2 regions of the Microbispora sp. NPDC004025 genome follow, and region 1 is predicted to be linked to the other one. Evidence: predicted binding sites of a transcription regulator. Region 1 holds the regulator's gene; the other holds the start of a gene.

Region 1 (15,714 bases):
GGACGCGCCGAGCGCGGAGAACGGCGCGATCGGTGAGCTCGAGCGTTCGGCCGTCATCGAGGCGCTGCGCGGCTTACCCACCCGCCAGCGCGAGGCGCTGGTGCTGCGATACTACGGCGACCTGTCGGAGGCCGAGATCGCGCACGCGATGGGCATCAGCAAGGGCGCGGTGAAAAGTCACACGGCCCGCGGCATGGCCGCACTACGGATGGCACTGGAGCAGTTCTCATGACCTTCCCGCCCGACGACGAGTACGGCGAGTTGCTCCGCCGTGCCCTGCGCGCGGAGGCGGACGCGGTCGTGCCGTCTCCCGATGGACTCGAGATCATCCGCGGGCGGATCGACCAGCGCGGTCTGCGCGGCCTGCGGAACATGCTGTGGTGGCGCGTCGGAGCCGCCGTCGCCGGGGCCGTGCTCGTGGCGGGCGCGGTCGTGGCGGTCGTCCCCGGCCTGCGCGACCAGGTGGCGCAGTCGACGGGAATCGCCCCCGCCGGCGACGAGCGCGAGGACAGGACGGACACCTCGTCGATGAACCGGCCGCCCAACACGGCGCCCTCGCAGCCGGTCGTGATCGTGCCTGTTACACCGAGCCCGTCGCGCGGGCGGCCGAGCCCGTCCCCGACGCACAAGACGGGCACGACCACCAAACCGTCGCCCTCGCCGTCCGACCCCTGTGTCACATCCACGACCCAGGCAGGCGTCGTCGAGCCCGACCCGGCCCTGCCGCCGTCGTGCTCGCCGACCCCGGTGACGCAGCCGCCCACGGTCGCGCCCACGGTCTCGGCCCGCCCCTCGACGGCTCCGCCCACGACGTCCGCCCCGTCGTCGTCGGCCCCGAGCCCGATGCCGACGGAGACGGCCACGCTCAACTCGGCGAGCGAGTCGCCCGCTTCCTGACCGGCCCGCCGCCGCGGGCCGCCGTCACCAGCGGCCGCAGCGCGACAGCAGGACGGCCGCCGCCACCACGCCCGCCGTCGAGGTGCGCAGCACCGTGGGCCCCAGCAGGGCCGGTACGGCTCCCGCCTCGCGGAACGCGGCGATCTCCTCCTCGGCGACGCCGCCCTCCGGGCCCACGATCATGACGATGTCGCCCGGCCGCTCCGGCAGCGGCAGGCGGCTCAGCGGCTCGGCGGCCTCCTCGTGCAGCACGACCGCGAGCGCCGCCGCGGAGGCGAGCGAGCGGACCTGCGCGGTCGTGGCCTGCTCGGTCACCTCGGGCAGGTGGAAGCGCCGGGCCTGCTTGGCCGCCTCGCGGGCCGTGGCCCGCCAGCGGGCGAGGGACTTGGCGGCCCGGTCGCCCTTCCACTGCGTGACGCAGCGGGTGGCGGCCCATGGGACGATCACGTCGACCCCGGCCTCGGTCATCATCTCGACCGCGAGCTCGCCCCGGTCGCCCTTCGGCAGACCCTGCACGACCACCAGCCTCGGCCGGGGCGGCGGCACCTCGAACCGGCGCAGCACCTCGGCGGTCAGCGAGTCCTTGCCCGCCGCCGTGACCGTGCACTCGGCCACCCGCCCCGCGCCGTCGGTCAGGTCGATCCGCTCCCCCGGGCGCAGGCGGCGTACGGCGGCGGCGTGCCGGCCCTCCGGCCCGTCCAGGACGATGGTGTCCGCCGTCCGGCCGGCCGCGTCCGACAGGAACACGGGAACGCTCATGCTCAGCGGCCGTTGAAGGCGTCCCGCAGGCGGGAGAAGAAGCCCTGCTGCCCCGGGGAGAACTTGCCGGGCGGCCGCTCCTCCCCGCGCAGCTTCGCCAGCTCGCGCAGCAGTTCCTCCTGCTGCGGGTCGAGCTTGGCCGGCGTCTCGACGTTGACGTGGATCAGCAGGTCGCCCCTGCCGGTCTCGTTGAGCCGCTGGACGCCCTTGCCGTACAGCGGAATGACCTGGCCGCCCTGGGTGCCCGGCCGCACGTCGATGTCCTCGGGGCCGTCGAGGGTCTCGACCGTGATCGAGGTGCCGAGCGCGGCGGCGGTCATCGGGATGTGGACGGTGCAGTGCAGGTCGTCGCCGCGCCGCTCGAAGATCTGGTGCGGCCGCTCGACGATCTCCAGGAACAGATCGCCGGGAGGCCCGCCGCCGGGACCGACCTCGCCCTCGCCGGCGAGCTGGATGTGCGTGCCGTCCTCGACGCCGGCCGGGATCCTGACCTTGATCGTGCGCCGGGTCCTGACCCGGCCCTCGCCCGAGCACTCCATGCAGGGATGCCGGATGACGCTGCCGAACCCGCCGCACTGGGGGCAGGGGCGTGAGGTCATGACCTGGCCGAGGAACGAGCGGGTCACCTGCGAGACCTCACCGCGTCCGTGGCACATGTCGCAGGTGTCGGGGTGGGTGCCCGCCGCCGCCCCGGAGCCCTGGCAGACGTCGCAGACGACGGCCGTGTCGACCATGATCTCGCGGGTCGTGCCGAACGCCGCCTCCGACAGGTCGAGTTCGACCCGGATCGTGGCGTTGCGGCCCCGGCGGGCACGCGAGCGGGGACCCCGCGCCGCGCCCGCCGAGCCGAAGAAGGCGTCCATGATGTCGCTGAACGGGAAGCCCGCGCCGAAGCCGCCGGCCCCGGCCCCCGCGCCGCCGCCGAACGGGTCGGCGCCCATGTCGTACATACGGCGCTTGCCCGTGTCGGACAGCACCTCGTACGCCTGGTTGATCTCCTTGAACCGCTCCTGGGTCTCCGGATCGGGGTTGACGTCCGGGTGCAGCTCACGGGCCAGGCGGCGGTACGCCTTCTTGATCTCTTCCTGGCTGGCGTCGCGCCGGACGCCAAGGGTCGCGTAGTAGTCGTTGGACACTTATGACCCCGCCAGGATCTGGCCGACGTACCGCGCCACCGCGCGTACCGCACCCATCGTCACCGGATAGTCCATTCGTGTCGGGCCCAGCACTCCGAGCCGGGCCAGTTCCCTGTCGCCCGAACCGTACCCGGCGGCCACGATAGAGGTGCCGCGCAACCCGCTGTAGGGGTTCTCGGATCCGATTCGGACGGTGATGTCGGACAGCCCGCCGGTCTCACCCAGCAGGCGGATGAGGACGACCTGTTCCTCCAGCGCCTCCAGCACGCCGCGCAGGCCGACGCTGAAATCCGCGGCGGCGAGGTTGGCCGTACCGGCGAAGGCGATTTTCTCCTCGTGCCGCTCCACGAGCGTCTCGAGCAGCACGGACAGGATCGTGGCCGCCGCGGGCCTGTCCTCCGGGGGCAGCCGCTCGGGCACCTCGGCCACGGTCTCGGGCACCTGGGACAGCCCGCACCCGTCCAGGCACGCGTTGAGCACGGCGCGCAGGTTGGCGATCCGGTCGTCGGCGATGGCCTCGGGCAGGTCGACCACCCGCTGCTCGACCCGTCCCGTGTTGGTGATCAGCACCAGCATGACCCGCCGCTCGGCGATCGGGACGATCTCCACGTGCCGGACCGACGACCTCGTCAGCGAGGGGTACTGGACCACCGCGACCTGCCGGGTGAGCTGCGCGAGCAGCCGCACCGTGCGCATGACGATCTCGTCGAGGTCCACCGCCCCCGCGAGGAAGGTCTCGATGGCCCTGCGCTCGGCGCCCGACAGCGGCTTGATCTGCGACAGCCGGTCGACGAACAGGCGGTAGCCCTTGTCGGTGGGCACCCTGCCGGCGCTGGTGTGGGGCTGGGTGATGTACCCCTGCTCCTCCAATGCCGCCATGTCGTTGCGGATCGTCGCCGGGGAGACGCCGAGGTTGTGCCTGTCCGCCAGGGCCTTGGACCCCACCGGCTCGTTGGTGGACACGTAGTCCTCGACGATGGCGCGCAGAACGGCGAGCTTGCGGTCGTCGAGCAATGTGTCACCTCCCTGTGCCTGGAAACACCGACTCTGGCACTCTGTGTTCCCGAGTGCCAAGTGTACGGCTACCACCCCACGTGGTGCGATAACGCGGAGGGCACCAGGACAAGTGGGCTGCAAATCGACGGCAAGTGGCATGGTGGACTCTTCATCTCATGTACGAGAATCACAACCCCGCTCCGGCCGACGCCACCATGCGGGTCCCCCGCCCCGCGCCCGCCATGCCGCCCGGCGCGACCCTGCGGATGCCCAACCCCGTCCCCCCGCCGTACGGCGGCTCCCGGCCCATCCGGCCCCGCCTGCTGTGGGTCTTCCTCTCCTGGGCGCTCTTCCTCGTCCTGCTGGTGGCCGGGGTCGGCGGGTTCGCCGGCGGACTGTTCTCCACGATCGGCGACATCGCGCCCACCACGACCTTCTCCGGCGGGCAGTCGGTGAGCGTCGCGCTCGACCCCGCGGACAAGCCCGCCATCTACGCGGCGGTCGACCAGCCCACCGACGTCAGCTGCCGGCTCGGCGACGGCACCGACCCGCAAGTGCGGCTGACCCGGCCGGCCGCCTCCCAGACCGTCGCGCTTAACGGCACCACCTGGGAGCTGCTGTTCGAGGCCGGCGTCCCGCGGGCGGGCACGTACCAGCTCGCCTGCGACGGCGACGGGGTGAGGTTCGGCGTCGGCAAGCAGCTCACCGGGGACATCGGCAAACTGGTGGGCGGTGCGCTCGCGCTGCTCGCGCTCCCCGTCGTCGGCTTCCTGGCCGCGGTGATCGTGACGATCGTCGTGCTGGTGCGCCGTTCCGGGGCCCGCCGTCGCATGGCGTGATTTGCTAGCGTTCCCCGCATGTACGGGCGGGACGTGCTTTCCGGAGACTGGCGGCGGCCACGGCGGGGGCGGATCCCCGAGATCCCGGCCGAGCCCGAGCTCGTGGTCGAGGACGCCGAGGGCCGCTTCTGCGGCGCCGTGGTGGCCTGCGACAAGGAGGCGGTGACGCTCGAGGACCGGTTCGGCCGGCGGCGGGTGTTCCCGCTGACCCCCGCCGGGTTCCTCCTTGACGGCGAACCGGTCACCCTGGTGCGCCCCCAGGCGGGCCCGAAGGGGCCGCTGCGGAGCGCCTCGGGGTCGATCGCGGTCGAGGGCCTGCGCGCGCAGGTCGCCAGGGAGAGCCGCATCTACGTCGAGGGCGTCCACGACGCCGCCCTGGTCGAGAAGATCTGGGGACACGACCTGCGGGTGGAGGGCGTCGTCGTCGAATACCTGGAGGGCGTCGACGACCTCCCCGCCATCGTCGAGGAGTTCTCCCCCGAGCCGGGCCGGCGGCTGGGCGTGCTCGTGGACCATCTGGTGCCCGGCTCGAAGGAGAGCCGCATCGCCGCCCGGGTGTCCGGGGACGACGTGCTCGTCGTCGGACACCCGTTCGTGGACATCTGGCAGGCGGTCAAGCCGCGGGCGCTCGGCATCCCCGCCTGGCCGGACGTGCCGCGCGGTGTGCCCTGGAAGGAGGGGGTGATCGCGGCCCTCGGCTGGCGGATGGACCCCCAGGAGGCGTGGCGGCACATCCTGGGCCGGGTCACGACCTACGCCGACCTGGAACCCGAGCTGCTCGGCCGCGTGGAAGAACTGATCGACTTCGTCACGATCCCCTCGCCGTGATCGCGCAGCCCTCCGGACGGACGGCTCCTGTCCGGCGGCGGCGTACGTGGTGATCTCGCAGGCGCAGCGCTTCAGGGGACCAGATCGCGGATAACGGCGTCGGCGAGCAGCCTGCCGCGCAGCGTGAGCACGGCCTGGCCCGCCTTGAACGCCTCGACCTGCAGCAGCCCGTCCGCCAGGGCCCGCGCGCACGCCGTACGCGCCTCGGGGGCGATGTCCGCGAGCGGCAGGCCCGAGACCAGGCGCAGCTCCAGCATGACCCGTTCGACGGCCCTGTCCTCCGCCGACAGCACCTCGCGGGCGTGCGCGGGCGAGGTCTCCGCCGCCAGGCGTGCGGCGTACGCCGCGGGATGCTTGACGTTCCACCAGCGGGTGCCGCCGACGTGGCTGTGCGCGCCCGGCCCGGCCCCCCACCAGTCCCCGCCGGTCCAGTAGAGCAGGTTGTGCCGGCAGCGGGCCTCGTCGCCCGCCGCCCAGTTGGAGACCTCGTACCAGCTCAGGCCGGCGGCCGTCAGCATCTCCTCGGCGATCAGGTAGCGGTCGGCAGCCACGTCGTCGTCCGGCATCGGCAGCTCACCGCGCCGGATGCGGGCGGCGAGCCGGGTGCCGTCCTCGACGATCAGGGAGTACGCCGAGACGTGGTCGGGCCCGGCGGCCAGCGCGGCCTCCAGCGAGGCCCGCCAGTCGTCGTCGCTCTCCCCCGGCGTGCCGTAGATGAGGTCGAGGTTGACGTGCTCGAACCCGGCCTCGCGGGCCTCCCGTACGGCCTCGGCGGGGCGGCCGGGGGTGTGCCGCCGGTCGAGGACGGCGAGGACGTGCTCGCCCGCGCTCTGCATGCCGAAGCTCACCCGGGTGAACCCACCCGCCCGCAACTCCTTCAGGTAGGTCTGGTCCACGGACTCGGGGTTGGCCTCGGTCGTCACCTCGGCGCCGGGCCGCAGGCCGAACTCCGCACCGATCGCGTCGAGGATCCGTACGAGATCGGCGGCGGGCAGCAGCGTCGGCGTGCCGCCGCCGAAGAACACGGTCTCCACGGCCGGTGCGGCGTCCCCCAGCACGCGCCGGGCCAGCCGTATCTCCTCGACCGCGGTGGCGGCGTAGTCGCGCTGCGCGGCGCCGGGGCCCAGCTCCGCCGCCGTGTAGGTGTTGAAGTCGCAGTAGCCGCAGCGTGTCGCACAGAACGGCACGTGCACGTAGAAGCCGAACGGACGGGAGCCGAGCCCGTCCAGGGCCCCGGACGGCAGCTCGCCGCTCTCGGGGACGGGATCGCCGTCGGGAAGCACAGAAGGCACGCTCTCCAGTCTGCCGCCACTCACACCCTGCCCTCGACGCCCCCGATCACCGGAGCTCGGACTGAGCCCCATCGGGGATTGCCGCCCTATTCGCCTTTGCCGCACTCGCCCAAATATCGCATCATTTGTCGTGACCGATCAGTCTAATGCGCGCCTGCCCGGCCGCCGCGTAACGCCATGACAAATCACCGCCTCAACAACACCAGCCGCCGTGCACGCCCGACAGCGGAACACCCGGCGATTCCCGGAGCACCCGGGGAAGTGTTTCGATCTTTCCGGGAAACTCAAGGCTGCGCCAGCGGCTTTTATCGGCCGCCAGGCAGGGGATCAACCGGCCCGAGCGCGCCGATCTCCGATTCCGGTCTCATCGACGGCCGGAGCCGCAGTGCGGGCCGCCGCGCCCTCGTCGAGCCTCGCCAAAGGGCCTGATCCCAAGGAATGCGGCAAGACCACCGGCTCCGACTCTCTCTGGCGGCGCAGCCAGAAGTGTCACAGCAACAACACCTGCCTGCAGAACCATGCCGACCATGTGGTGATGGGCGGCGCCAAGAGCAAGAAGAAGTACGTCAATTGAATTCTCGTCCCCACCGAGCGGATCAGCGGTATCGAATGTTCCTGGATCTGCGGCAGCAGCGCGCCGAATTACTGGAGGGCCGCGGACTTCTATGCCACCCAACCTCCCGCCGTGGTTCCCACCCCGGTGGCATTGGGGATCAATTCGAAGCAGGCCAGGGATTTCGACCAGCTGCACATTCACATGGCGAGGGCGCGCTGGGAGTCCTGGCACGACCTCGCCGCCCAGGACAACCTGGCCGCCAGAACCGTGGCGAACTCGCGGCGCACGGCTCCCCGTCCGCCGTCTCTCGGCGCTGCCATTGACGCCCTGATCACCCGGGTCTACGATCGCGACAATTTACAGGAAACTTTCCTATAAAAAGCGCTCGGAGGCCGGCGTGCACATGAGAAGGACCCTCGCAGTGGCGGTCGCCGCCACCCTGGCGGCCGCACTCGCGCCGTCAGCGGCCCAGGCCACCACCGGCGGCGGGGACCGCTACAAGCGGGTGGCCTACTTCATCCAGTGGGGCGTCTACGGACGGAACTTCCACGTGAAGGATGTGGACTCCAGTGGTGCGGCCGGGAAGCTGACCCACCTCAACTACGCCTTCGGGTTCGTCGGCCCGGAGGGCACCTGCTACTCCGCCGACCCCTGGGCCGACTGGCAGCGTCCCGTGCCCGCCGAGCAGAGCGTCGACGGTGTCGCCGACACCGACGACCAGCCGCTCAAGGGCAACCTCGGCCAGCTCAAGAAGCTCAAGGCCCGCCACCCCGGCCTGAAGGTCCTCATCTCCCTCGGCGGCTGGACCGGCTCGAAGTACTTCTCCGACGCCGTCCTCACCCCCGAATCCCGCGCCACGCTCGCCGCCTCCTGCGTCGGACTGTGGCTCAAGGGCGACCTGCCCGGCCTGCCCCCCGGCACCGCCGCCGGCGTCTTCGACGGCATCGACCTCGACTGGGAGTGGCCCGGCTCGGCCGGCAACGACGGCAACGTCATCCGCCCCGAGGACAAGCAGAACTTCACCCTGTTCCTGGCCGAACTGCGCCGACAGATGAAGGCGTACGACCGGCGGGCCGAACTGACCGCGTTCCTCCCCGCCGCCGCCGCCAAGATCGACGCCGGATTCGAGGTCCGCAAGGTGTTCGACCAGCTCGACTTCGCCACCGTCCAGGGCTACGACCTGCACGGAACCTGGGAGAACCGCACCGGCCACCAGGCCAACCTGCTCACCGACCGCCGCGACCCCAACGAGGTGAAGTTCAGCGTCGACCAGACCGTACGCGACTACACCGGACGCGGCGCCCCCGCACGGAAGATCGTCATCGGCGTCCCCGCCTACGGCCAGGGCTGGACCGGCGTGACCTCCCGCGGCAACGGCCTGTACGCCACCGCCACCGGACCCGCCCCCGGCACCTGGGCCGCCGGCAACGAAGACTACAAGAACCTCGTCAACAAGCCCGGCAAGCGCTACCGCGACCTGCTCACCGGCACCCTGTGGCTCTACGACGGCAACGAGTTCTGGTCCTACGACGACCCCGCCGTCATGCTGGAGAAGGCCGCCTACATCCGGCTCAAGGGCCTCGGCGGCTCCATGCTCTGGTCCATCGACCAGGACGACGCCAAGGCCTCCCTCACCACCGCCCTCTACTCCGTCCTGCGCTGACCCGGCGTCTCGGGGAGGGAGCCGTCGCGGCTCCCCTCCCGGATGAAGGTGTCCGGCTCCGCACCACCCGTCTCGGCCTCAGCGCCGTCGAGGCGGACGGGGCCGTGGCGCAGCCGAACCGTGTGCGGGGTCTGTGGTCCCCGGCTCTGCCGTGCGAGGACGCGCAGGGCGCCGGCGGAGCTCGGGTCGTTCGGGGTGTAGATCTCCAGGCGGTGATCGGGGCTGTCGGGCTGGAGCCAGACCTGGTAGGAGACGCTCACGGCGCCCACCGTGGGATGCCGCAGGTGCATGGTCCCCACCGTGCAGTCGGCGACCTCCCCGATCGTCCACATCATCGAGAACTCGTCGCTGCGCATGGTGAGCTCTCCGATCAGCTCCGCAAGGCGTGCGTCCGCGGGGAATCTCCCCACCGTGAGCCGGAGGTAGGCGACGTGGATGCGGGCGAGCTCTTCCCAATTGCCGTACAGCTCGCGGGTGAGCGGATCGAGGAAGAACATCCGCGGGATGGACGGCCGGCGCGCCGCGTTCCATGGCGCGTCGAAGGGAACGTGCTCGGCGACGAGCGCGTGACCGGTGCGGTTCCACGCGAGCACGTCGCCACGACGGCCGAGCACGATCGCCGGCGTCGCGTCTCCCAGGGATTCCAGGAGTGCGAGGACTCGGGGGTGCGGCTCTTCTTCGGGCGGTGCGGCGAGGCCGGGATTCGCGGATTGACGCGCGAGGTTCCGGAGGTGCACGGTCTCGATCTCGTCGAGCCGCAGCACCCGCGCGAGAGCGCCGAGCACCTGCGTGGAAGGGCTCTCCGCCAGACCTTGCTCCAGACGCGTGTAGTAACCGGCGCTCATTCCGGCGAGCTGCGCGAGCTCCTCACGCCGCAGGCCGGGAACCCGGCGAGCGGTCCCGAAAGTGCGCAGCCCCACGTCGTCGGGCGTTGTCCGATCACGACGGCTCCTCAGAAACGCGCCAAGACTCTCCACGACATCGAGCGTAGGGCGACCGAGCACGCTGTGGGTGTACCTGCCGAGAGCACCCACAGCAAGAGGCTGGTTGGCGCGCCCGCCTTGCCGGACCGTCGAAGCATGCATCACGAGCACGCGCACAAATCGTCGGGGCTGCGGTCCTGGCTCGGTCTTCTGGTGATCCTCGGGCCCGTACTGCTGGTCTCGATGGACGGGTCGATCCTGTTCCTGGCGTTGCCCCGGATCAGCCAGGCCCTGACGCCGACCGGCGATCAGGCCTTGTGGATATTGGACGTCTACGGCTTCGCCGTCGGCTCTCTACTGATCGCGTTCGGCAACATCGGCGACCGGTACGGCCGGCTGAAGTTGCTCATGATCGGCACGACGGCCTTCGGCATCGGCTCCGCGGCAGCGGCGTTCGCGCCGACCCCCGAGCTTCTCATCGTCGCCCGGGCGCTGATGGGAATAGCGGGTGCGACGCTCCTGCCATCGGCTCTGGCCGTGTTGAGCGAACTGTTCACCGACCCACGGCGACGTGCGCAAGCCGTCGGCATCTTCGCCGCGGCGTTCGCAGCCGGGTTCGCCATCGGCCCCGTCGCCGGTGGCGTCCTGCTGGCACGGTTCTGGTGGGGCTCGGTCTTCCTGATCAACCTCCCCGTCCTCGTTCTGTTCCTGTTCTTCGCACCGATCCTGCTTCGCGAGGTCCGTGCGACCCGCCCAGGCCGCGTCGACGCGCTCAGTGTCGTGACCTCCTCGGCCGGTCTCCTTCTGACTATCTACGGCCTCAAGCACGCCGCCGCCGAAGGTCTGTCGATCGTCCCGGTTCTCGCGGCCGTCGCAGGGCTGGCGCTGCTGGCGTGGTTCACCCGCAGGCAGCGGCTCCTGCGGCATCCGTTGATCGAGTTCTCGCTCTTCCGCGACCGGGTCTTCACGGTGGCGATCATCACCGGCATGCTGCCGCTGGCGGCGTGGTCGGCGATGGCGTACCTGGCGAGCGTCTATCTCCAGTCCGTTCTCGACCTGTCCGTCCTGCGCGCCGCACTCCTCGCACTTCCCGGCGCCGTGGTTCTCACCGTCACCTGCGTCGTCACGCCCTTCGTGGTCGATCGCATCGGCAAGCGCACTTCCCTCATCATCTGCCACTTCTCCATCGCTGCGGGTCTGTTGCTCCTCCTCCCCACGACGATCACGGGCGGAATCGGTTGGTACGTCGCTTCCACAGCGATCGCGGGTGTGGGATTCGGCGTCTGTTTCAGCGTCGTCGCCGACACCGCCGTCGGCGCCGTCCCCCCGGAACGAGCCGGCTCGGCGGGCGCGATCGCCGAGACCAGCAACGAGATCGGCAACGCCCTCGGCATCGCTCTCCTCGGCTCACTCGCCGCCCTGGTCTTCCGGCTCCACGGGCCGGACCTGGCGCCCACCCTGGACGAAACCCTCCAGCTTCCCGATGTCCCGACCACGGTGGCAGCGCAGGCGAAGGCGGCCTTCGTCACCGGCCTTCATGTGGCCGCCGTCGTGGCCAGCGTCCTGCATGCGGCGCTCGGCGTCCTCACCCTTCGCCGTCTTCCCGGATCGGTGACGGCAAAGGGCGATGCCGGCACCCCGCCTCGGCGAACAGGCGATCGAGTGACAAGCACGGCGCGATGACCGGACTCGCGTCTATGATGGCGCCTCACGCAGCTGATATCGGCCCGCCATGCGACGCGAGCCCCTGGGGTACACAAGTCGACTCTCGCCCGGTTCACCTAGTCCGGACAGTATGCCGTCCGTCCTTTCCGGTCGAACTCGGCCTGCGGGATCAGCACGTCGACGACCTTGTCCGTACGGGGGTCGAAGTCGTTGACGAGCACCGTGCCCGGATTGCGTCTGAGCTTGTCCGCGTCGCCGACCTGGAACTCGACGTGCGACGTCGAATAAGTGTTGTCGAGCGTCCCGCCGAACGCCGTGTACGTGACGGCCGGGTTGAACGCCGGGATCTGCTGCTTTGCCCGCCAGCCGTCGCCCGGAGCGTCGAGCCGGAAGGACGCCGTCTCACCAGCCACCCGGGGAGCCAGGTAGAAGGCGTCGTCGATGGCGGGATTGGGCGGCCCGCCCGCGTCGGGGTCGTACGCCGCCGGAGTGGGGTCCTCCGGAAACTGGCGGTGATAGACGGTCACGCCATCCGGCTGCCGTCCGCACCACGCCAGAACGATGACGAGGTTCCCGGCCCGGTCGACGCCGACGCCGGTGATCCCGTTCTGGGGAACGGTGCAGCCCGTAGCCCCGAACGCGATCACCCCCAGCACAAGCGGACCCGCGAACCGTCTCATCCGCCCACGGTAGATCACTCCACGGCCGGGACCGAGGGCCGCGGGCACTTCGTGATCAGGACGCGACGACGCCGGTGCGGTTGCCGAGGACACGCTCGGCGGCCTGGTCCCATCTCTCGCTGCGGCCGGGGACGGCGAGGACCCGCCGCATCAGGTCCTTGTCGCCGTGGTAGGCCCGGAACGCCTCGGCGATCGTCACGCCGTCCGAGGGCCGGTCGAGCACCTCGATCTCGTCGCCCGCGCCGAGCTCGCCCCGCTCGACCACCCGGAGGTAGGCGCCGGGGCGGCCGGCCTCGGTGAAGCGCTTCACCCAGCCGCGCTCGTCCAGCCAGTTGCGGAACACCACGCATGGGATGCGGGGGTAGGTGACCTGGAGGACGGCCGTGCCGACCCGCCACCGCTCGCCGAGGAGCGCGCCGCTCACGTCGGCCCCGGACGTCGTCAGGTTCTCCCCGAACCGGCCGTCACGCAGGTCCCGGCCCATGCGCGGCTCCCACCAGTCGTAGTCCTCCCGCGCGTAGGCGTACACCGCCTGGTCGGGGTGACCGTGGTGGGCCACGTCGGCGCGCTCGTCGCCCTCCAGGCCGTTGTCGCGTACGGCGACGCGGCCCTCGGCCTTCCGCTTGTCGATGGCGGTGCGCCGGAGTTCTCCGGCCCACTCGGCGTCGACGGCCCTGCCCACGTTCACAGAGAGGATGTGCATGACCAAACGTTAACGGATGGTCATGTTTCCCCGCGATCCTATTAAGTTGTGGTCAATTCGGACAGAGTTACTTCTTGTTCTTGTCCGGCGCCTCGGAGGAGAGGGCGGCGACGAAGGCCTCCTGGGGGACCTCCACCCGGCCGACCATCTTCATCCGCTTCTTGCCTTCCTTCTGCTTCTCCAGCAGCTTGCGCTTACGGCTGATGTCACCGCCGTAGCACTTGGCGAGGACGTCCTTGCGGATGGCGCGGATGTTCTCGCGGGCGATGACACGGGCGCCGATCGCGGCCTGGATGGGCACCTCGAACTGCTGCCTCGGGATGAGCTCCTTGAGCTTCTTGGCCATCTCCACCCCGTAGGCGTACGCCTTCTCGCGGTGGACGATCGCGCTGAACGCGTCCACAGTCTCGCCCTGCAGCAGGATGTCCACCTTGACCAGGTCGGCCTCCTGCTCCCCGGACGGCTCGTAGTCGAGCGAGGCGTACCCGCGGGTCTTGGACTTGAGCTGGTCGAAGAAGTCGAAGATGATCTCGCCGAGCGGGAGCGTGTAGCGGATCTCGACCCGGTCCTCCGAGAGGTAGTCCATGCCCTGGAGCTGCCCGCGGCGGCCCTGGCACAGCTCCATGATCGCGCCGATGAACTCGGACGGTGCGAGCACCGTGGCCTTCACCACCGGCTCGAAGATCTGGCCGATCTTGCCGGCCGGGAACTCCGAGGGGTTGGTGACGACGTGCTCGTTCCCGTCCTCCATGATCACCCGGTAGATGACGTTGGGCGAGGTCGAGATCAGCGACAGGTTGAACTCGCGCTCCAGCCGCTCACGGACGATCTCCATGTGCAGCAGGCCGAGGAAGCCGCAGCGGAAGCCGAAACCGAGGGCCGCGGAGGTCTCCGGCTCGTACACGAGCGCGGCGTCGTTCAGCCGCAGCTTGTCGAGGGCCTCGCGCAGCTCGGGGTAGTCGTCGCCGTCGATCGGATAGAGCCCCGAGTAGACCATCGGCTTCGGATGCTCGTAGCCGCCCAGCGCCTCCGCGGCCGGCTTGAGGGCGTTGGTGACCGTGTCGCCGACCCGCGACTGGCGCACGTCCTTCACGCCGGTGATCAGATAGCCCACCTCGCCGACGCCGAGGCCTCGGTCGGACGGCATGGGCTCCGGCGAGATGACGCCGATCTCCAGCAGCTCGTGCTGGGCGACCGTGGACATCATCAGCACGCGCTCGCGCTTGGACAGGTGCCCGTCCACGACCCTGACGTACGTCACGACGCCCCGGTAGGTGTCGTACACGGAGTCGAAGATCAGCGCCCGGGCGGGGACGTCGGCGTTGCCGACGGGCGCCGGGATGTGCTCCACCACATGGTCGAGCAGCTCCTTGACGCCGACGCCGGTCTTGCCGGACACGCGCATCACGTCGCCGGGGTCGCAGCCGATCAGGCCCGCGATCTCCTCGGCGTACTTGTCCGGCTGCGCGGCGGGCAGGTCGATCTTGTTGAGCACCGGGATGATGTGGAGGTCGGCGTTCATGGCCAGGTAGAGGTTGGCCAGCGTCTGCGCCTCGATGCCCTGGGCGGCGTCCACGAGCAGGATCGCGCCCTCGCACGCCTCGAGCGACCGGGACACCTCATAGGTGAAGTCCACGTGGCCCGGCGTGTCGATCATGTTGAGGACGTGGCCGTTCCAGGGCAGCCGCACGGCCTGCGACTTGATGGTGATGCCGCGTTCCCGCTCGATGTCCATGCGGTCGAGATACTGCGCACGCATCGACCTGTCGTCCACCACGCCGGTGATCTGCAGCATGCGGTCGGCGAGGGTCGACTTGCCATGGTCGATGTGCGCGATGATGCAGAAGTTGCGGATCAACGCGGGGTCGGTATGGCCAGGCTGAGTGCGCACCGGGGTCCGTTTCGACAAGTTGGGTGACTGCTGGTCGATCGGGCCGCCCTCGTCTCGCACGGCGGGCCCTCCCGAGGCTGGCGGACCAGCCACCCTCCATGGTGGCATGTCCGGATGCTTGCCTTGACCACCAGACGAGTTCTGCGAATAACCGCCGTCGTCGTGGCCGTTCCGCTCGTGCTCGGGCTGGCCGGCGCCGCCGCGCTGCGCCTTCAGTTCGCCGGAACGCCCGCCGGCTGGGCCAGGACGACCGGCCACGACGCGCTGTGGATGGGCCACGCGTGGGTGGACGGCCGCCGCACCGAGGCCGACGTGCGGGCCCTCGCCGTACGGCTGCGCGCGAGCGGGATCAGGGATGTGTACGTCCACAGCGGGCCGTTCGACTACGACGGGACCTTGCCCCCCGATCGCTACTCCAATGCCAGAAATTTCCTGAAATGGTGGCGGACGAATGTGCCCGGAGTCCGGGTGTCGGCCTGGCTCGGCCAGACGGTCAACGACAACGGCAAGCCCCACCTGAGCCTGGCCGACACGGCGACCCGGGCCCGGGTCGTGGCGGGCGCCCGGGACCTGGTCGGCGTCGGGTTCGACGGGATCCACTACGACTTCGAACCGGTCGTCGACGGGGACGGGCCGTTCCTCAGCGTGCTGCGGGAGACGCGGGCGGCCATCGGCGCCCGGCCGCTGTCGGTCGCCACGCAGCAGATCGAGCCGCTGCCCGGACTGCGCGCCCCCACCGCCCTGGTCATCGGCCACGACAAGTACTGGACGCCGGACTACTTCCGCCAGGTGGTGGGCCTCACCGACCAGGTGGCGATCATGACGTACGACTCCTGGACACCGCTGAACTCCCTCTACGGCGGCTACGTCGCACGGCAGACCGCGC
Region 2 (15,714 bases), on a different contig from region 1:
CCCGGTCTTCCCGGTCGGCTGGCAGATCGCCGAGATGTTCCGCATGCACCGCGGCACCTCGCGGGCGGAGGCGAAGAAGAAGGCCGTCGAGCTGATGGACCGGGTCAGGATCCCGGCCGCCAAGGACCGGGTCAACGACTTCCCGCACCAGTTCTCCGGCGGTATGCGGCAGCGCATCATGATCGCCATGGCGATCGCGCTCGACCCGGAGATCCTGATCGCCGACGAGCCGACCACGGCGCTCGACGTGACCGTCCAGGCCCAGATCATGGGGCTGCTCGCGGAACTGCAGCGCGACAGCAACATGGGACTGATCCTGATCACCCACGACCTCGGCGTCGTCGCCGACGTCGCTGACAAGATCGCGGTCATGTACGGCGGCCGCATCGTCGAGAACGCGCCGGTGCACGAGCTGTACAAGAACCCGGCCCACCCCTACTCGAAGGGGCTGCTCGAATCCATCCCCCGGGTGGACCACAAGGGCCAGGAGCTGTACGCGATCAAGGGCCTGCCGCCCAACCTGCTGGAGATGCCGACGGGCTGCGCCTTCCACCCGCGGTGCCCGTACCGGCGGGACAACTGCGTGACCGACGTTCCCCCGCTGTACACGATCAGTGGCACCCGCGGCAGCGCCTGCCACTACTGGAGGGAGGTCATCGATGAAGGCGAGCGCTGAGTCGATCCTCGAAGTCCGCGATCTGGTCAAGCATTTCCCGCTCACCCAGGGCGTCGTCGTCAAGCGGCAGATCGGCGCGATCAAGGCTGTGGACGGGGTCTCCTTCGACCTGCACCGGGGTGAGACGCTCGGCATCGTCGGCGAGTCGGGCTGCGGCAAGTCCACCCTGGCCAAGCTGCTGATGGCGCTGGAGCGGCCCACGTCGGGCTCCGTACGCGTCCACGGCAGGGACATCACCACGGCCAGGGGCGCCGAGCTCAAGCGGATGCGCCGCAACATCCAGATGGTGATGCAGGACCCCTACACCTCGCTGAACCCGCGGATGACCGTCGGCGACATCGTGGGGGAGCCGTTCGAGATCCACACGGACGTCGTGCCGAAGGGCGGCCGGCGGCGCCGGGTGCAGGAGCTGCTCGAGGTGGTCGGCCTCAACCCCGACCACATCAACCGCTACCCGCACCAGTTCTCCGGCGGTCAGCGTCAGCGCATCGGCATCGCCCGCGGCCTGGCGCTCCAGCCTGAGATCATCATCTGCGACGAGCCGGTCTCCGCGCTCGACGTGTCGATCCAGGCCCAGGTCATGAACCTGCTGGAGCGGCTGCAGAACGAGTTCGACCTCGCCTACATCTTCATCGCGCACGACCTGTCGGTGGTCCGCCACATCTCCGACCGGGTCGCGGTGATGTACCTCGGCAAGATCGTCGAACTGGGCAGCGACGCCCAGATCTACGACAGCCCGACGCATCCGTACACGCAGGCGCTGCTGTCGGCCGTGCCGGTGCCGGATCCGGAGGGCCGGGAGACGCGCCAGCGGATCATCCTCCAGGGCGACCCGCCCTCGCCGGCCAACCCGCCCTCGGGCTGCCACTTCCGCACCCGGTGCTGGAAGGCGCAGGACATCTGCGCCCAGCAGGCGCCGGCGCTCGAGGTGCGCCCGGGCAGCGATCACCCCAGCGCGTGCCACTTCGCGGAGGCCCGCGACGTGGTGAACGCCCAGTAGGACCGGCCGGGTCAGCGCCCGGGCGACAGCCGTACGTGCGCGCCCGGGGGCAGACCCAGGCGGTCGGCGGCGTCCCCGGCGTTGATCGCCATCGCGACCAGGCCTGCGGAGTCGGCGAACGCCACCAGGTCGCCGGGCGGCACGGCGGTGAACGTCTCGCGGAACGGCACGGTGACCTGGCGGCGCCCGAGCCACACGGCCAGGGTGTCGCCGAGCCGTACGCCGAGCTCGGCCAGGTCGGTGGCGGTGATCGACAACTGGACGTTGCCGTGCCTGTCCACCGACAGCACCTCGCCCTCCGCCGCGCCGTCCCGCAGCCGGCAGGTCGGCGCGGGCAGGGTCACCAGGCGGTTCACCGGCATCGGCGGCCCCACATCCGCGACCGCGCGCCCGGTGCACAGGTGGGCGGCCACCGGGGCGAACAGATCCCGTCCCGGGAACGTCGGAGAGACGCTCTCCAGGAACAGGTCCGTGTTCGTCAGCTCGTAGGCCGCGTCGGCGCCTCCGGCGGCGCGCACGGCCCACGACAGGATGCCGTTGTCCGGGCCGAGGAAGACCCGTCCTCCGGCCTCCACCGCGACCGGGCGCCGGTTGCCGCCCACGGCGGGATCGACGACCGCGAGATGGACGCCGGCCGGCAGGTAGGGCAGGGTCTGCGCGAGGATGGCCGCGCCGCGCCGTACGTCCCCGGCGGGGACGAGATGACCCACGTCGATGATCCGAGCCTGCGGAGCGATGCCCGCGATCACGCCGTGGCACGCGGCGACGAACCCGTCCTCCAGCCCGTAGTCGGTCAGGAGCGTGATTACAGAGCTCACATCACGTGACACTACGTCCGTCCCGCCCGGCCTGAACACCCCGGGTTCGCCTCGCTGGTTCGCGCATTACCATGGGACGGGCTCGCGAGCCGATCGAGGAGGAGCGGATGGACACCGAACCGGCCGGCGACGGGCCCGGCCTCTCGGACCGCGACCGCGAGATGCTCGCGTTCGAGCGCCAGTGGTGGCGTTACGCGGGCGCCAAGGAACAGGCGATCAGGGAGGCCTTCGGCATCTCCGCGACCCGGTACTACCAGTTACTCGGGGAGCTGATCGACCGGCCGGAGGCGCTGGAGCACGACCCCATGCTCGTCAAGCGGCTGCGCCGGATGAGGGCCGGCAGGCGGCGCGACCGCTCGGCCCGCCGATTCGGACTCAACTCCTAGCGCCTCTCCCGCGGCACCGGCTTTTTCCCCTTCGCACGCATGAGCCCCGCCACCGGGGCATGAGGCCGTCCCGAGGCGTACGCATCTGACCCCCACCGGAGTGAGGCCATGACCCTGCCCGCGCACGCAGGAATCGACGCGATCGTCTCCGATCCGGCCGGCGCCGTGATCGGGCTCGACTACGACGGCACGCTCTCCCCGATCGTGCCCGACCCCGCCGCCGCCCGGGTGCATCCCGGCGTTCCCGGCGTGCTGGCCGCCCTCGCCCCGCTGGTGCGCGCCGTCGTGATCGTCACGGGCCGCCCGCCGCGTACGGCGCTGGCCCTCGGCGAGGTCTCCGGCGGGCCGTCCCTCGCCGACGTGCCCGGTCTGGTGATCCTCGGCCACTACGGCCTGGAGCGCTGGGAGGACGGCCGCCTGACGGCGCCGCCGCCCCCGCCGGGGCTCGACCTCGTCCGCGCCCGGCTGCCCGAGCTCACGGCGGGCCTCGACGGGGTGTGGATCGAGGACAAGGACCGGGCCGTCGCCGTGCACACCCGGCGGTGCGCCGACCCCGCGGGGGCGCTGGAGGCGCTGCGCGGGCCGGTCGCGGCGCTGGCCGGGGAGGCCGGGCTGACGGTCGAGCCGGGCCGCATGGTGCTGGAGCTGCGGCCCGCCGGGATGGACAAGGGACGGGCCCTGTCGGCCTTCCTCGCCGAGCGCGGCGCCCGCTCGGTCATGTTCGTCGGAGACGACCTGGGGGACCTCGCCGCCTTCGGCGCGGTCGAGACGGCCGGGATCCCCGGCGTACGCGTGTGCAGCGGGTCCGCGGAGGTGACCGCGCTGGCGGAGCGCGCCGACGTGGTGGTGGACGGGCCCGACGGCGTCGTGACACTTCTCGGCGACCTCGTGGCAAGGATGGGCAAGCCGTCTGCAACCCGCCGGGCGTAACGTCCTGGGCATGAGGAAGACGATCTCGGCCGCGGCGGTCGGCCTGGCCGTGCTCGCGGCGTCCCTGGCGGTTCCCACGGCGGCGTACGCGAGCGACAGCGCGGCCACCAAGACGTTGCACCTGCGCAAGGGCCTGACCCTCAAGATCCCCTCGTCCTGGCGGGTCGACGCCGGTCGCGCGGACTGGCTGCGCGTCATCACCGGCTCGTGCCCCACCAAGGGCACGGACACGTACGGCTTCCGCGACTCGGGGTGCCACAGCTTCTGGATCCTCGGCCCCAAGGCCATCAAGGTGGGCCATGAGCTGTTCCAGGCGTACACGCCGGACGGCCCGTTCTATCCGGCCACCGACGTCGGGCCCTGCCCGGTCAAGAAGAAGCTCTACATCGGCCGGACCACGCTCGCCGAGAAGGGGCTGCGGCAGGTCGGGCCGGGGCACAAGGCCGACTACCGCGACTGGGCGGGCACCTGCAGGACCCTGACCTCCGGCACGGTGAAGGCCCGGTTCAACCAGCGCGAGTGGTACCTGCCGACGTCGCGGATCCTGGTGGTCGACCAGTGGAGGACCCCGGGTCTCGCCGCGATCCTCGAGGACGCGACCTGGAGCTGAGCGCTTGGCGATCTCCTGCCTATCGGGCCACAAGTCGTCCGCAAGTGACCGCGCCTAGTGTTTCCGGCATGTTCAGAAAGACGATCTCGGCCGCGGCGGCCGGTCTGGCCGTGCTCGCGGCGTCCCTGGCGGTTCCGGCGGCGGCGTACGCGAGCGAGAGCGGCGGCACCAAGCAGGTCCGTCTGCGCAGCGGCCTGACCCTCACGATCCCCAAGTCGTGGAAGGTGGACAAGGACGACAAGGACTGGGTGCGCGTCATCACCGGCTCGTGTCCCACCCTCGGCACCGAGGACTACGGTTTCCGCGACTATGGGTGCCACGGTTTCTGGATCCTCGGCCCGAAGGCGCTCAAGATCGGGGGGCACACGTTCCAGTCCTACAAGTCGAAGTACGGATTCGACCCGGCGACCGACGTCAGCATCTGCCCGAAGAGCTACAAGCTGTACAAGGGCGAGTGGAAGCTCGCGGACAAGGGGCTGCGGCAGGTCGGGCCCGGCCACAAGGCGGACTACCACAAGTGGGCGGCGACCTGCGTCGACAAGAAGTGGCGGGTGAAGCTGCACTACAACCAGCGCGAGTGGTATCTGCCCTCGTCCAAGGTGCTGGTCCTCGACCAGTGGGACCACCCGCAGCTGGCCGCGATCCTCAAGAACGCGACCTGGAACTGACCGGTCCGGGGCTCAGGACCGCGACCGGGAGCCCACGACTCCGCCCGCGGCCACCGCGATGAGGGCGGGCGCGAGCAGGAACGCCGTGTGCGTCCCGAAGCCGTCCCCCAGCGCGCCGAGCACGAACGGCCCGCTGCCCGAGCCCACGCCCGCCCAGATCGAGGCCGTGCCGGACGCCTGGTCCGGCCGGCCTCCCGACACCTCGATCATGCGCGTCAGGCCCATGGGGAACTGGACCGAGATGCCGAGCCCGCTGAGCGCGAGCCCGGCGTAGCAGACCGGCGCCGAGGTCCCGGTCCAGAACAGCGTCCAGCCCGCCAGGGTCACCCCGAGCGAGCCCAGCAGCACCACTCCCGGAGTGAAGCGCAGGGCCAGCCGGGCGCCGCCGAACCGGCCCGCGGCCATGCCGGCCAGCATCGCGGTCAGCCCGGTCGCCGCCACGCCGGGCGACAGGCCGGTCCGCTGGCCGAACAACGCGGCGGCCCACAGGTTGAAGGCGAACTCCAGGGCCACGCAGCACAGCAGCACGAAACCGGCGACGTGGAAGCGCCAGCCGTACGGGACCCGGAGAGAGGCCGCGGGCGACGGCGGCGGGACGGGCGCGGGCGGCACCCACACCCGGCCCATGACCAGGGCCAGCACGAGGGTGGCCGCCACCGGGACGAACAGCGAGGGGCGCCAGCCGATCGGCGACTCGGCCACCACGCTGAAGACGTAGGTGGTGGCGATGCCGGCGGTGACGCCGACCGCGTTGGCCTCGCTGATGACGGCCGCCCCGGCCGGGCCGTGGTGGTCGCTGAGCACCGCCATCATCACGTACAGGGCCGTCGAGCCGCAGCCGCCGGCGAGGGTGAAACCGGCGAGCGTGAGCGGAAGCGAGTGTCCGAACGCGACGAGGAGCACCCCGGCGTTCATCCCGGCCAGGCCGCCCCAGATGACGGCGCGGCGTCCGAGCCGCCTGGTCAGCGTGGGCAGGGCCAGCCCGCCGGCGATGCCGCCGAGCGCCATCCCGGTGCCGTGCAGCCCGGCGACGGCCTGGGACACGCCGAGTTCGGCGCGCAGGAGCGGCACGGCGGCCGACAGGCCGTACAGGTAGGTGGCGAAGGTGGCGAGCTGCAGGTAGACCAACCAGGTGGGGCCGTCCCTGGTGACCTTTATGTTGCGTTCCAAAACCAGGCAAGGTTAGCGCAAAAACGACAAATCCTTGCTCAAAGCAGCGCGGCGAGCTGGTCCTCGAACCAGCGCTGGGGCGGCAGGGCGGTGGCGGCCTCCCGCAGCCGCAGGCCGCGCGTGAGACGTTCCTGCTCCGGCAGCGTCAGCGCCTCGTGCAGCGCCGCCGCCGTGCCGGACACGTCGTACGGGTTGACCAGCAGCGAGTCGGCCCCCAGCTCGGCCGCCGCGCCCGCCTCGCGCGACAGCACCAGCGCGCACCGGGGCGACAGGATCGGGCCCTCCTTGGCCACCAGGTTCATGCCGTCCCTGATCGGGTTGACGAGCAGGACGTCGGCCAGCCGGTAGGCGGCCAGGGAGCGCGGGTAGTCGTCGTTGACGTTGAGGATGAGCGGGTCCCAGTCCTCGGTGGCGTACTCGTCCTCGATCTCCTTCGCGCAGCGCTGCACGGCCGCCGTGTATTCGCGGTACTCGGGCAGGTCGTGCCGGGAGGGGTAGGCGAACGCCAGGTGGACGACCCGGCCGTGCCACTCGGGATGGGCGGCCAGGAACTCCTGGTAGGCCCGCAGGCCGCGCACGATGTTCTTGGACAGCTCGGTGCGGTCGATGCGCACGATGAGCTTGCGGTCGCCGACGTGGTCTTTGATCGCGGTCATGTGCGACTCGACGTCCGGCTCGGCCGCCCGCGCCCGCAGCGCCTCCCCGTTCACCCCGAGCGGATGGACGCCGATCCTGGTGGTCCGCCCGTCGTAGGTCACCGTACGGGCGGCGTGGTCCACCCGGGCTCCGAGCAGCACGTCGCAGCAGTCCATGAAGGAGCGGGCCCAGCGGGCGGTGAGGAACCCCGCGTGGTCGGCGCCGAGGATGCCGGTCAGCACCTCGGCCGCGACGTCCTCGGGCAGCAGCGCGAAGTATTCGGGCGGCGCCCAGGGCGTGTGCGAGAAGTGGCCGATGCGCAGGTCGGGGCGGTCGACCCGGAGCATCGCCGGGGTCAGCGTCAGGTGGTAGTCCTGCACCATGACGCGCGCCCGGGGCGCCGCCTCCTCGGCGAGGGCCAGTGCGAAGGCCCCGTTGTACGTGCGGTACGACTCCCACTCCCGCCGGAACCGCGTGCCGAACTCGGGGGAGAAGGGCGTGTTGTACAGCAGGTGGTTGACGAACCAGAGGGTCGAGTTGGCCACGGCGTTGTAGGCGCGGTGGAAGACCGCGGGCGGGATGTCCAGCATGCGGATCGGCCCCGTCTCGAAGGCCCGGTCGAGCCGGCCGCCGGGCGCCTGGCGCACCGCGCCCCGGTCGCCGTCCGACAGCGCGGCGCAGACCCACAGGACGTCGGTGTCCCTGACCACCTCGGACAGGCCCGAGACCAGGCCGCCACCGCCCCTGCGCATGGTCAGGCCGCCGTCCTCCGACAGCGTGAAGGACACCGGGCCCCTGTTGGACGCGATAAGAACGGTGCTGCTCATCTGGGCTGTCCCTCGATCAGAGCGGGCGCGCATGCCGGAAGATTAATAAAAGCCGACCTCCGTCAATAGGATGTCAACCGATCGCGGAAGGGCTGGATACGGCATGGCACTGGACGACACGACCGAGGACCTGGCCCGATCGGCTGCCCAGGGGGACCATCGCGCGCTCGGTGAACTGCTGCGACGCATCGAGCCCGACGTGCTGCGGCACTGCGAGAGGCTTCTACCGTATCGGCAGGACGCGGAGGAGGCCGCGCAGGACACGCTGCTCGCCGTGGCACGCAACATCGGCAGGTTCGAGGGGCGCGCCAAGTTCAGCACCTGGTTGCACATCGTGACCGTGAACTGCGCCAGGACCACCTACCGCTCGCTGAAGCGGCGCTCGTCGGAGCAGGCGGAGGAGCTGCCCGACCAGCGGCCCGATCCCCGGCGGGTGAGCGTCATCGCCGGGTCGCGGCTCGACCTGCTCGACGCGATGGAGGCGCTGGAGGCCGAGCGGCCCGACCTCGCCCAGGCGCTCGTGCTGCGCGACATCTGCCAGCTCGACTATTCGGAGGTCGCCGACCAGCTGAAGATCCCCCTCGGCACGGTCAAGTCCCGGATCCATCAGGCGCGCAAGTACGTGCAGGCCGCTCTCGGCGAGGCGTACGGCTGATACGGATCGTCTCGTTATGTGAGACATCGGAACGGACACCGAGGACGCCGGGGTACAGTGCTAGGGACCTTTCTCGGAAAGGTTCCACAACTGAACATGCTCATCCAGAGGGGTGGAGGGACCGGCCCTGCGAAGCCCCGGCAACCTCCCCGGTGTCGAACTCGTGTCCACGAGGCCCGGCCGGGACAGGTGCCAATTCCGGCTCGCGGCCAGGGTGGTCGCGAGCGAAGATGAGGGAAAGGCCTCGCTTCATGGCGCACACCAGCACTGCCGCTAAGACCGCCGCGAACACCGTCGAGTTCGGCCCCGCCACGGGTCTTTCGTGTCGCGAATGCGGCACGCTTTATGAACTCGGCCCGATCTTCGCCTGTACGGAGTGTTTCGGCCCCCTTGAGGTGGCGTACGAATTCGGCGAGATCCGCCGGGAGGACATCGAGTCCGGTCCGGCGAACATCTGGCGGTACCGCTCCCTGCTCCCCGTTCCCGCCGACGTGGCGGCCAAGCCCAACCTCCAGCCCGGCTGGACCAAGCTCGTGAAGGCCGACAGGCTGGCCGCCGAGCTGGGGCTGCGGTCGCTCCACGTCAAGGACGACTCCGGCAACCCCACCCACTCCTTCAAGGACCGGGTCGTCTCGATCGCGCTGGAGGCCGCGCGCAACTTCGGCTTCCACACCCTGTCGTGCTCCTCCACCGGCAACCTCGCCGGCGCGGTGAGCGCGGCCGCCGCCCGGGCCGGACTGGACTCCTGCGTGTTCATCCCCGCCGACCTGGAGCCGGCCAAGGTCGTCATGGCCGCGGTGTACGGCGGCCGTCTGGTCGCCATCGACGGCAACTACGACGAGGTCAACCGCTTCTGCTCGGAGCTCATCGGCGACGAGCTGGGCGAGAAGTGGGGCTTCGTCAACGTCAACCTCCGGCCCTTCTACGCCGAGGGCTCCAAGACGCTGGCGTACGAGATCGCCGAGCAGCTCGGCTGGCGCCTGCCCGACCAGATCATCATCCCGGTGGCCTCCGGTTCGCAGCTCACCAAGATCGACAAGGGCTTCCGCGAGCTGATCAAGCTGGGGCTGGTCGAGGATCGGCCGTACCGGATCTTCGGCGCGCAGGCCGAGGGCTGCTCGCCGGTCTCCCGGGCGTTCAAGGCCGGGCAGGACGTGGTGCAGCCGGTGCGGCCCGACACCATCGCCAAGTCGCTGGCGATCGGGAACCCGGCGGACGGGCCGTACGTGCTCGACATCGCCCGGCGGACGGGCGGCGCGGTGGAGGACGTGAACGACCAGGAGATCGTCGAGGCGATCCGCCTGCTGGCCAGGACCGAGGGCGTCTTCGCCGAGACGGCGGGTGGCGTCACGGTCGGCGTGCTGCGCAAGCTGGTGCGCGAGGGGCGCCTCGACCCCGACGCCGAGACCGTGGTGCTGAACACCGGCGACGGGCTCAAGACGCTCGACGCGGTGGCCGAGCACGCCCGCCCCACCGCCGTCATCCGTCCTTCTCTCGACGCCTTCCGTGCGGCATTCGCCAACTGAAAGCGTTTCACCAGGCCCATCGGCAGCAACGAAAGCGAGCGAACAATGAGCGTTTCCGTGCGGATTCCGACGATTCTCCGGACGTACACCAACGGAGCCGCGGAGGTGAGCGGGGAGGGGGGAACGCTTCGAGAGGTTCTGCAGAAGCTGGACGCGGACTACCCCGGCATCGGCGGGCGCATCCTGGACGAAACGGGTAAGATTCGGCGTTTTGTCAACGTCTACGTCGGAGAAGAGGATGTCCGATTCGCCGACGGTCTGGACACCGCCACGCCGGACGGGGTGCAGATTTCGGTCATCCCCGCCGTCGCCGGAGGCTGAGCCGCCGCACCGGCGCCGAGCACCTGACATGCACTTCTATGGCGAAGAAGTCGGGCGGTGCTATGGCAAATGGTGTAGCTCTCAACTATTCAACAGCAAAGTGAAAATTCTTCGATCCCGCTTTGAGCGAACGCCAAGTAGTAGTTTGCGGATTGACTCTGTTGTCCTACGCCTTGACACGGGTATGGTCGAGGACGATCGACAAAACCGGGGGCTTCTTGGTGGTCCCCAGCCCAGCAAGAGGAGTCGGAAGTGGCGCAGGGCACCGTCAAATGGTTTAACGCGGACAAGGGCTACGGCTTCATCGCGGTAGACGGTGGTAAGGACGTGTTCGTCCATTACTCGGCAATCCTGATGGACGGCTACAAGGCCCTCGAGCAGGGTCAGCGGGTTGAGTTCGACATCACGCAGGGTCAGAAGGGCCCCCAGGCGGAGGCCGTACGGGCCGTCTGATCCCGTCATCGACCTTGGAAGGCCCGGCGCACGAAGTTCCGCGCGCCGGGCCTTCCGCTGTGTCTCCCGCTCCACTCGTCGGGGCGCTCACTCCCGCCGGGTCCGGCGTGACCTGCTGCACTCGTTCTGGACATACCGTCCAAGCTGGTCAGGGTGGCTTCCGCTTGCACTCTCGGGGGGAGAGTGCTAAATACTTGTTTGGCACTCTGAGGTCGAGAGTGACAACAATCGGGATCGGGGCGATGGGGCCCGCGCAGGGATAGCGGGCTCAAGCCGTCGCGGGCGTCGGCTCGGTCCGTTGAAGACACCCTGCTACTGGGAGGTCTAGCCTAATGGCAGCCAAGATGATCGCGTTTGACGAGGACGCCCGGCGCGGTCTCGAGCGCGGTATGAACCAGCTCGCCGACGCCGTGAAGGTGACCCTCGGCCCGAAGGGCCGCAACGTCGTGCTGGAGAAGAAGTGGGGCGCCCCCACGATCACCAACGACGGTGTCTCCATCGCCAAGGAGATCGAGCTCGAGGACCCGTGGGAGAAGATCGGCGCCGAGCTGGTCAAGGAAGTCGCGAAGAAGACCGACGACGTCGCCGGTGACGGCACGACGACGGCTACCGTGCTCGCTCAGGCGCTGGTCCGCGAGGGTCTGCGCAACGTGGCCGCCGGCGCCAACCCGATGGCGCTGAAGAAGGGCATCGAGGCCGCCGTCGAGCGCGTCAGCGAGGAGCTGTCGAAGCTCGCCAAGGACGTGGAGACCAAGGAGCAGATCGCCTCCACCGCCTCCATCTCCGCCGCCGACACCGAGATCGGCTCCCTCATCGCCGAGGCGATGGACAAGGTGGGCAAGGAAGGCGTCATCACCGTCGAGGAGAGCAACACCTTCGGCCTGGAGCTGGAGCTCACCGAGGGTATGCGCTTCGACAAGGGCTACGTGTCCGGCTACTTCGTGACCGACCCCGAGCGCATGGAGGCGGTCTTCGAGGACCCGTACATCCTGATCGTCAACTCGAAGGTATCGGCGAACAAGGACCTCCTGCCGCTGCTCGACAAGGTCGTGCAGTCCGGCAAGCCGCTGGTCATCATCGCCGAGGACGTCGAGGGCGAGGCCCTGGCGACCCTGGTCGTCAACAAGATCCGCGGCCTGTTCAAGTCCGTGGCCGTCAAGGCCCCCGGCTTCGGCGACCGCCGCAAGGCCATGCTGGGCGACATCGCCACCCTCACCGGTGGCCAGGTCGTCAGTGAGGAGGTCGGTCTCAAGCTCGAGAACGCCACCCTCGACCTGCTCGGCCGCGCCCGCAAGGTCGTCGTGACCAAGGACGAGACCACGATCGTCGACGGCGCCGGTGACGCCGAGCAGATCGCCGGCCGGGTCAACGAGATCCGCGCCGAGATCGAGCGCACCGACTCCGACTACGACCGCGAGAAGCTCCAGGAGCGCCTCGCCAAGCTGGCCGGCGGCGTGGCCGTCATCAAGGCCGGCGCGGCCACCGAGGTCGAGCTCAAGGAGCGCAAGCACCGCATCGAGGACGCCGTCCGCAACGCCAAGGCCGCGGTCGAGGAGGGCATCGTCCCCGGCGGTGGCGTGGCCCTGCTGCAGGCCGGCGCCAACGCGTTCGACAAGCTCGAGGTCAACGGCGACGAGGCCACCGGTGCCGCGATCGTCCGCAAGGCCCTCGAGGAGCCGCTGAAGCAGATCGCCGTCAACGCCGGCCTCGAGGGCGGCGTCGTGGTGGAGAAGGTCCGCAACCTCCCGGCTGGTGAGGGCCTCAACGCCGCGACCGGCGAGTACGTCAACATGTTCGAGTCCGGCATCATCGACCCGGCCAAGGTCACCCGCTCGGCGCTGCAGAACGCGGCGTCCATCGCGGCTCTGTTCCTGACCACCGAGGCCGTCATCGCCGAGAAGCCCGAGAAGGAGAAGGCCCCCGCCATGCCCGGCGGCGGCGACATGGACTTCTGATCCATCTGCCTGCTTCGTCTCAACGGAAGGGCGGTTCCCCCTCGGGGGAGCCGCCCTTTCCCGTTGTGCGCCCCGGGTTCAGGTGAGGCGCCTGACCCAGCGGGCGCAGTCGGTCTGCATCGCGTATCCCGCCGACGTCCAAGCGTGGTGCGCCAGGGTGTTGTCGTGCAGGACCATCGCGTCGGCACGGAACGCGCCGAACTTCCGGAACCGCTCCTCGGCGGCCCGGATCAGCAGCGATCCGATGCCCATGCGCCGGTGGGCGGGGTCCACGGCGAGCCGGTAGAGGTGGGCGCGCCAGCCGTCCCACCCGGCGATGAGCGTGCCGATCACGCGGCCGTCGATCTCGGCGATGAGCAGCGCCTCGGGATCGCGCTCGATCAGGGCCACGACCTTGGCGGCGTCGTCGTGCCTGTCGGTGTTCTCCGCGGCCTCCCGCCAGAACCGCAGGACGGCCTCGACGTCCTCCAGGACGCCGTCGCGGACTCGTACGTCGGGCGCGCTCATCGCAGCTCCTCGGGCAGGTCGCGGCTGTGCAGGATGGTCAGTGACGTCACGGCCCGGGTGAGGACCACGTAGAGACGGGCGCGACCGCGCTCCTCCGCCTCGGCGATGGCGGCGGGCTCGGTGACGATCACATGGTCGTACTCCAGACCCTTGGCGAGCGTCGCCGGCACCAGCAACAGCCGGTCGTCGCCCGTCGAGTCGGGACCGAGCACCGCGTGCGGGAGGTGCGCGGCGTCCAGCGCCGCCGTGAGGGCCGGCACGTCCGCGTCGGCGGCGATGACGCCGATCGACCCCTCCTGCGTGAGGGCCTGCCGTACGGCCCCGGGAAGGGCGGCGGCGACGTCGGGCTCGCGGCGTACGGACAGGGAGCCCGTGCCGGGACGCAGCGAGCGCGGCGGGGCCAGCTCCGGCGCGACGGAGGGCAGCAGCCGCGCCGCGAAGTCGAGGATCTCGCGGGGCACGCGGAAGCCGAGCGTGAGCTCGGTGACCTCGCCCGACGGCTGGCCGAGGTGGTCGAGCACGGTCTTCCAGGAGCGTGCCGACCAGGGCGTGGTGCCCTGCGCGAGGTCGCCCAGCACGGTCGCCGAACCGGTGCGGCAGCGGCGTCCGAGCGCGCGCAACTGCATCGCCGACAGGTCCTGCGCCTCGTCGACCACGAGATGTCCCTGGGACGGCGTGCGCTCGATCAGGTCGCCGAGCTCGTCGAGCAGGGCCGCGTCGGCGGCCGTCCACTTGGCCGACCGATGCGACTTGTACGGCTTGCGCCACAGGATGAGCTGCTGTTCCTCGGGCGACAGATCCGACCGGGCCGATCTGGCGAGGAACTCGGGGTCCGACAGCAACCGGAACAGCACCTGCTCGGGGGTGAGCTTCGGCCAGGCGGCGTCCAGTATGGCCTTGACCGGCTTCGAACGGGCCACCGCGTCCTGCACCCGGTCGTCGGGCGACTCGCCGCGCCGTTCCATCTGCACGAGCACGGCGTGGGCGAGCCGCTGGGCCAGGGTGGCGCGGCCCGGGCCGTACCTCGTCGTGCCGCGCAGGGAGGCGACGATCTCGCGGACCTCGTGATCGGGCACCCGGTAGCGGTTGATGCCCTTGGTGAACAACACCCCTTCGACCGGCTTGGTGACGTGCAGCCACAGGGCCCGCTTCACCACCTCGGCCATGCGTGCGTCGCCCTTCACGGCCGCCGCGGCGGGGTCCTCCGGATGGGCGTGGTCGCCCAGGACACCGGCGACCGTCGTCTGGTCGACCTTCACCTCGCCGAGCGCGGGCAGCACCGAGGAGATGTAGGAGAGGAAGGCCCGGTTGGGCCCGACGATCGTCACGCCCGAGCGCGCCAGCTTCTCCCGGTGGGTGAACAGCAGGTAGGCCGCGCGGTGCAGGCCCACGGCCGTCTTGCCGGTGCCCGGCGCGCCCTGCACGCAGACGGTCACGCCGAGGTCGGCGCGGACGATCTCGTCCTGGTCGGGCTGGATGGTCGCGACGATGTCCCGCATGGGGCCGGTGCGGGGCCGCTCGATCTCCTCCGTCAGCAGTCTGCTCTGCCCGAGCGCCCTGCCGTCGAGCGGCTCGTCCTCGTACGCCGTGAGGTCGCCGCCCTGGTAGCCGAACCTGCGGCGCAGCCGGACGCCCATCGGGTCGGCGGGGCTCGCCTGGTAGAAGGCGCGCGAGATCGGGGCGCGCCAGTCGATGACGAGGGGCCGGCTGCTCTCGTCGTGGACGTGCCGGCGTCCGACGTAGACCGTGCCGGGCAGGTCGTCGCCGGGCGCGCGGTCCAGCCGGCCGAAGAACAGCGGCGCGTCGGGATGGTCGGCCAGGGCGGCCACTCTCTGGTCGAGCAGGCCCTGCAGGACCTGTTGCGACACCCAGTCGCCGGCGGCGTCCGCCGACAGCGACTGCGCGTGCTCACGCATCGCGCGGAGCGCGGCACGGGAGGCCGCCAGATGGGCGCGCTCGTCTTCGAGCACATTTCCGGGCATGCGGAAACTCCTCCGGACATGACGAGGACAGGACTGGTGGAAGCGGGAAACACAAGAGCTTAGCGACGGACCCCGCGATGCCGAAACGGTATTTCTCGCGCGTGTCACCGTTTCCCGGGGCGGGTATCTGTACCCGGGTGACGCGCACCGTGGTTCCTCCGGCGATCCAGGCGGCGGCGAGCCTGCTGCTCGCCACGCTGTGGGGGTTCGCGGTCTTCGGCGGCTGGAGCAGGCAGGCCTTCTGCGTGACGAGCCTGGGCTCCTCGCCGGGCTGTGCGGACCGGATCGCCTCGGTGATCGCGCTGTCCGTTGTGGTCGCGGTGATCGCGGCGTGCGCCACAGGGGCCGCCTGGCTCGGCCGGCGCGAGTCCCTGTACGGCGCCGCCGTGGTGGCCTGGGTCGTCGCGCTGGTGGTGCTGTTCGTCGGCGGCCTGGCCGCGCAGTGACCGCGGGCCGGTGACCGTGTCTCGGGCGACCGTGCCTCGGTGATCGCGGCCCGGTGACCGGTCCGGGTGACCGGTCGGAGACTTTCCGGCGGCCGAGGGGCTCGTCCTCTCCTCGGCTCGCCGGGCAGCGTCATGCGGTAGTGGGGTG

The links. Region 1 encodes HrcA, which represses chaperone genes, less so after heat shock. Its sites were predicted from a motif close to TTGGCACTCTCNNNNNGAGAGTGCCAA; they were not measured.
Region 2: a site for HrcA is predicted at 10,875-10,901, ahead of groL (chaperonin GroEL). Genes of this name have one in related genera too.

The regions. Positions count from the first base shown of each region.
Region 1 covers NZ_JBSGHN010000001.1:421,076-436,789, reverse strand. Annotated here, with positions in the region: gene ACWEQG_RS02155 (SigE family RNA polymerase sigma factor) at 1-232, shown strand, start outside; gene ACWEQG_RS02150 (hypothetical protein) at 229-897, shown strand; gene ACWEQG_RS02145 (16S rRNA (uracil(1498)-N(3))-methyltransferase) at 922-1,656, opposite strand; gene dnaJ (molecular chaperone DnaJ) at 1,659-2,792, opposite strand; gene hrcA (heat-inducible transcriptional repressor HrcA) at 2,793-3,806, opposite strand; gene ACWEQG_RS02130 (hypothetical protein) at 3,965-4,627, shown strand; gene ACWEQG_RS02125 (DUF3097 domain-containing protein) at 4,646-5,455, shown strand; gene hemW (radical SAM family heme chaperone HemW) at 5,527-6,747, opposite strand; gene ACWEQG_RS02115 (hypothetical protein) at 7,133-7,321, shown strand; gene ACWEQG_RS02110 (CDP-diacylglycerol diphosphatase) at 7,322-7,681, shown strand; gene ACWEQG_RS02105 (glycoside hydrolase family 18 protein) at 7,707-8,966, shown strand; gene ACWEQG_RS02100 (helix-turn-helix transcriptional regulator) at 8,948-9,943, opposite strand; gene ACWEQG_RS02095 (MFS transporter) at 9,974-11,572, shown strand; gene ACWEQG_RS02090 (hypothetical protein) at 11,671-12,234, opposite strand; gene ACWEQG_RS02085 (MOSC domain-containing protein) at 12,290-12,937, opposite strand; gene lepA (translation elongation factor 4) at 13,005-14,828, opposite strand; gene ACWEQG_RS02075 (hypothetical protein) at 14,943-15,714, shown strand, end outside.
Region 2 covers NZ_JBSGHN010000005.1:419,587-435,300, reverse strand. Annotated here, with positions in the region: gene ACWEQG_RS17345 (ABC transporter ATP-binding protein) at 1-676, shown strand, start outside; gene ACWEQG_RS17340 (ABC transporter ATP-binding protein) at 660-1,676, shown strand; gene ACWEQG_RS17335 (SAM hydrolase/SAM-dependent halogenase family protein) at 1,688-2,494, opposite strand; gene ACWEQG_RS17330 (DUF3263 domain-containing protein) at 2,602-2,880, shown strand; gene otsB (trehalose-phosphatase) at 2,989-3,810, shown strand; gene ACWEQG_RS17320 (hypothetical protein) at 3,821-4,420, shown strand; gene ACWEQG_RS17315 (hypothetical protein) at 4,489-5,088, shown strand; gene ACWEQG_RS17310 (MFS transporter) at 5,101-6,258, opposite strand; gene ACWEQG_RS17305 (alpha,alpha-trehalose-phosphate synthase (UDP-forming)) at 6,297-7,721, opposite strand; gene ACWEQG_RS17300 (RNA polymerase sigma factor) at 7,825-8,376, shown strand; SAM riboswitch class I at 8,474-8,613, shown strand; gene thrC (threonine synthase) at 8,628-9,902, shown strand; gene ACWEQG_RS17290 (MoaD/ThiS family protein) at 9,948-10,223, shown strand; gene ACWEQG_RS17285 (cold-shock protein) at 10,476-10,676, shown strand; gene groL (chaperonin GroEL) at 11,009-12,631, shown strand; gene ACWEQG_RS17275 (GNAT family N-acetyltransferase) at 12,710-13,138, opposite strand; gene ACWEQG_RS17270 (HelD family protein) at 13,135-15,120, opposite strand; gene ACWEQG_RS17265 (hypothetical protein) at 15,258-15,566, shown strand.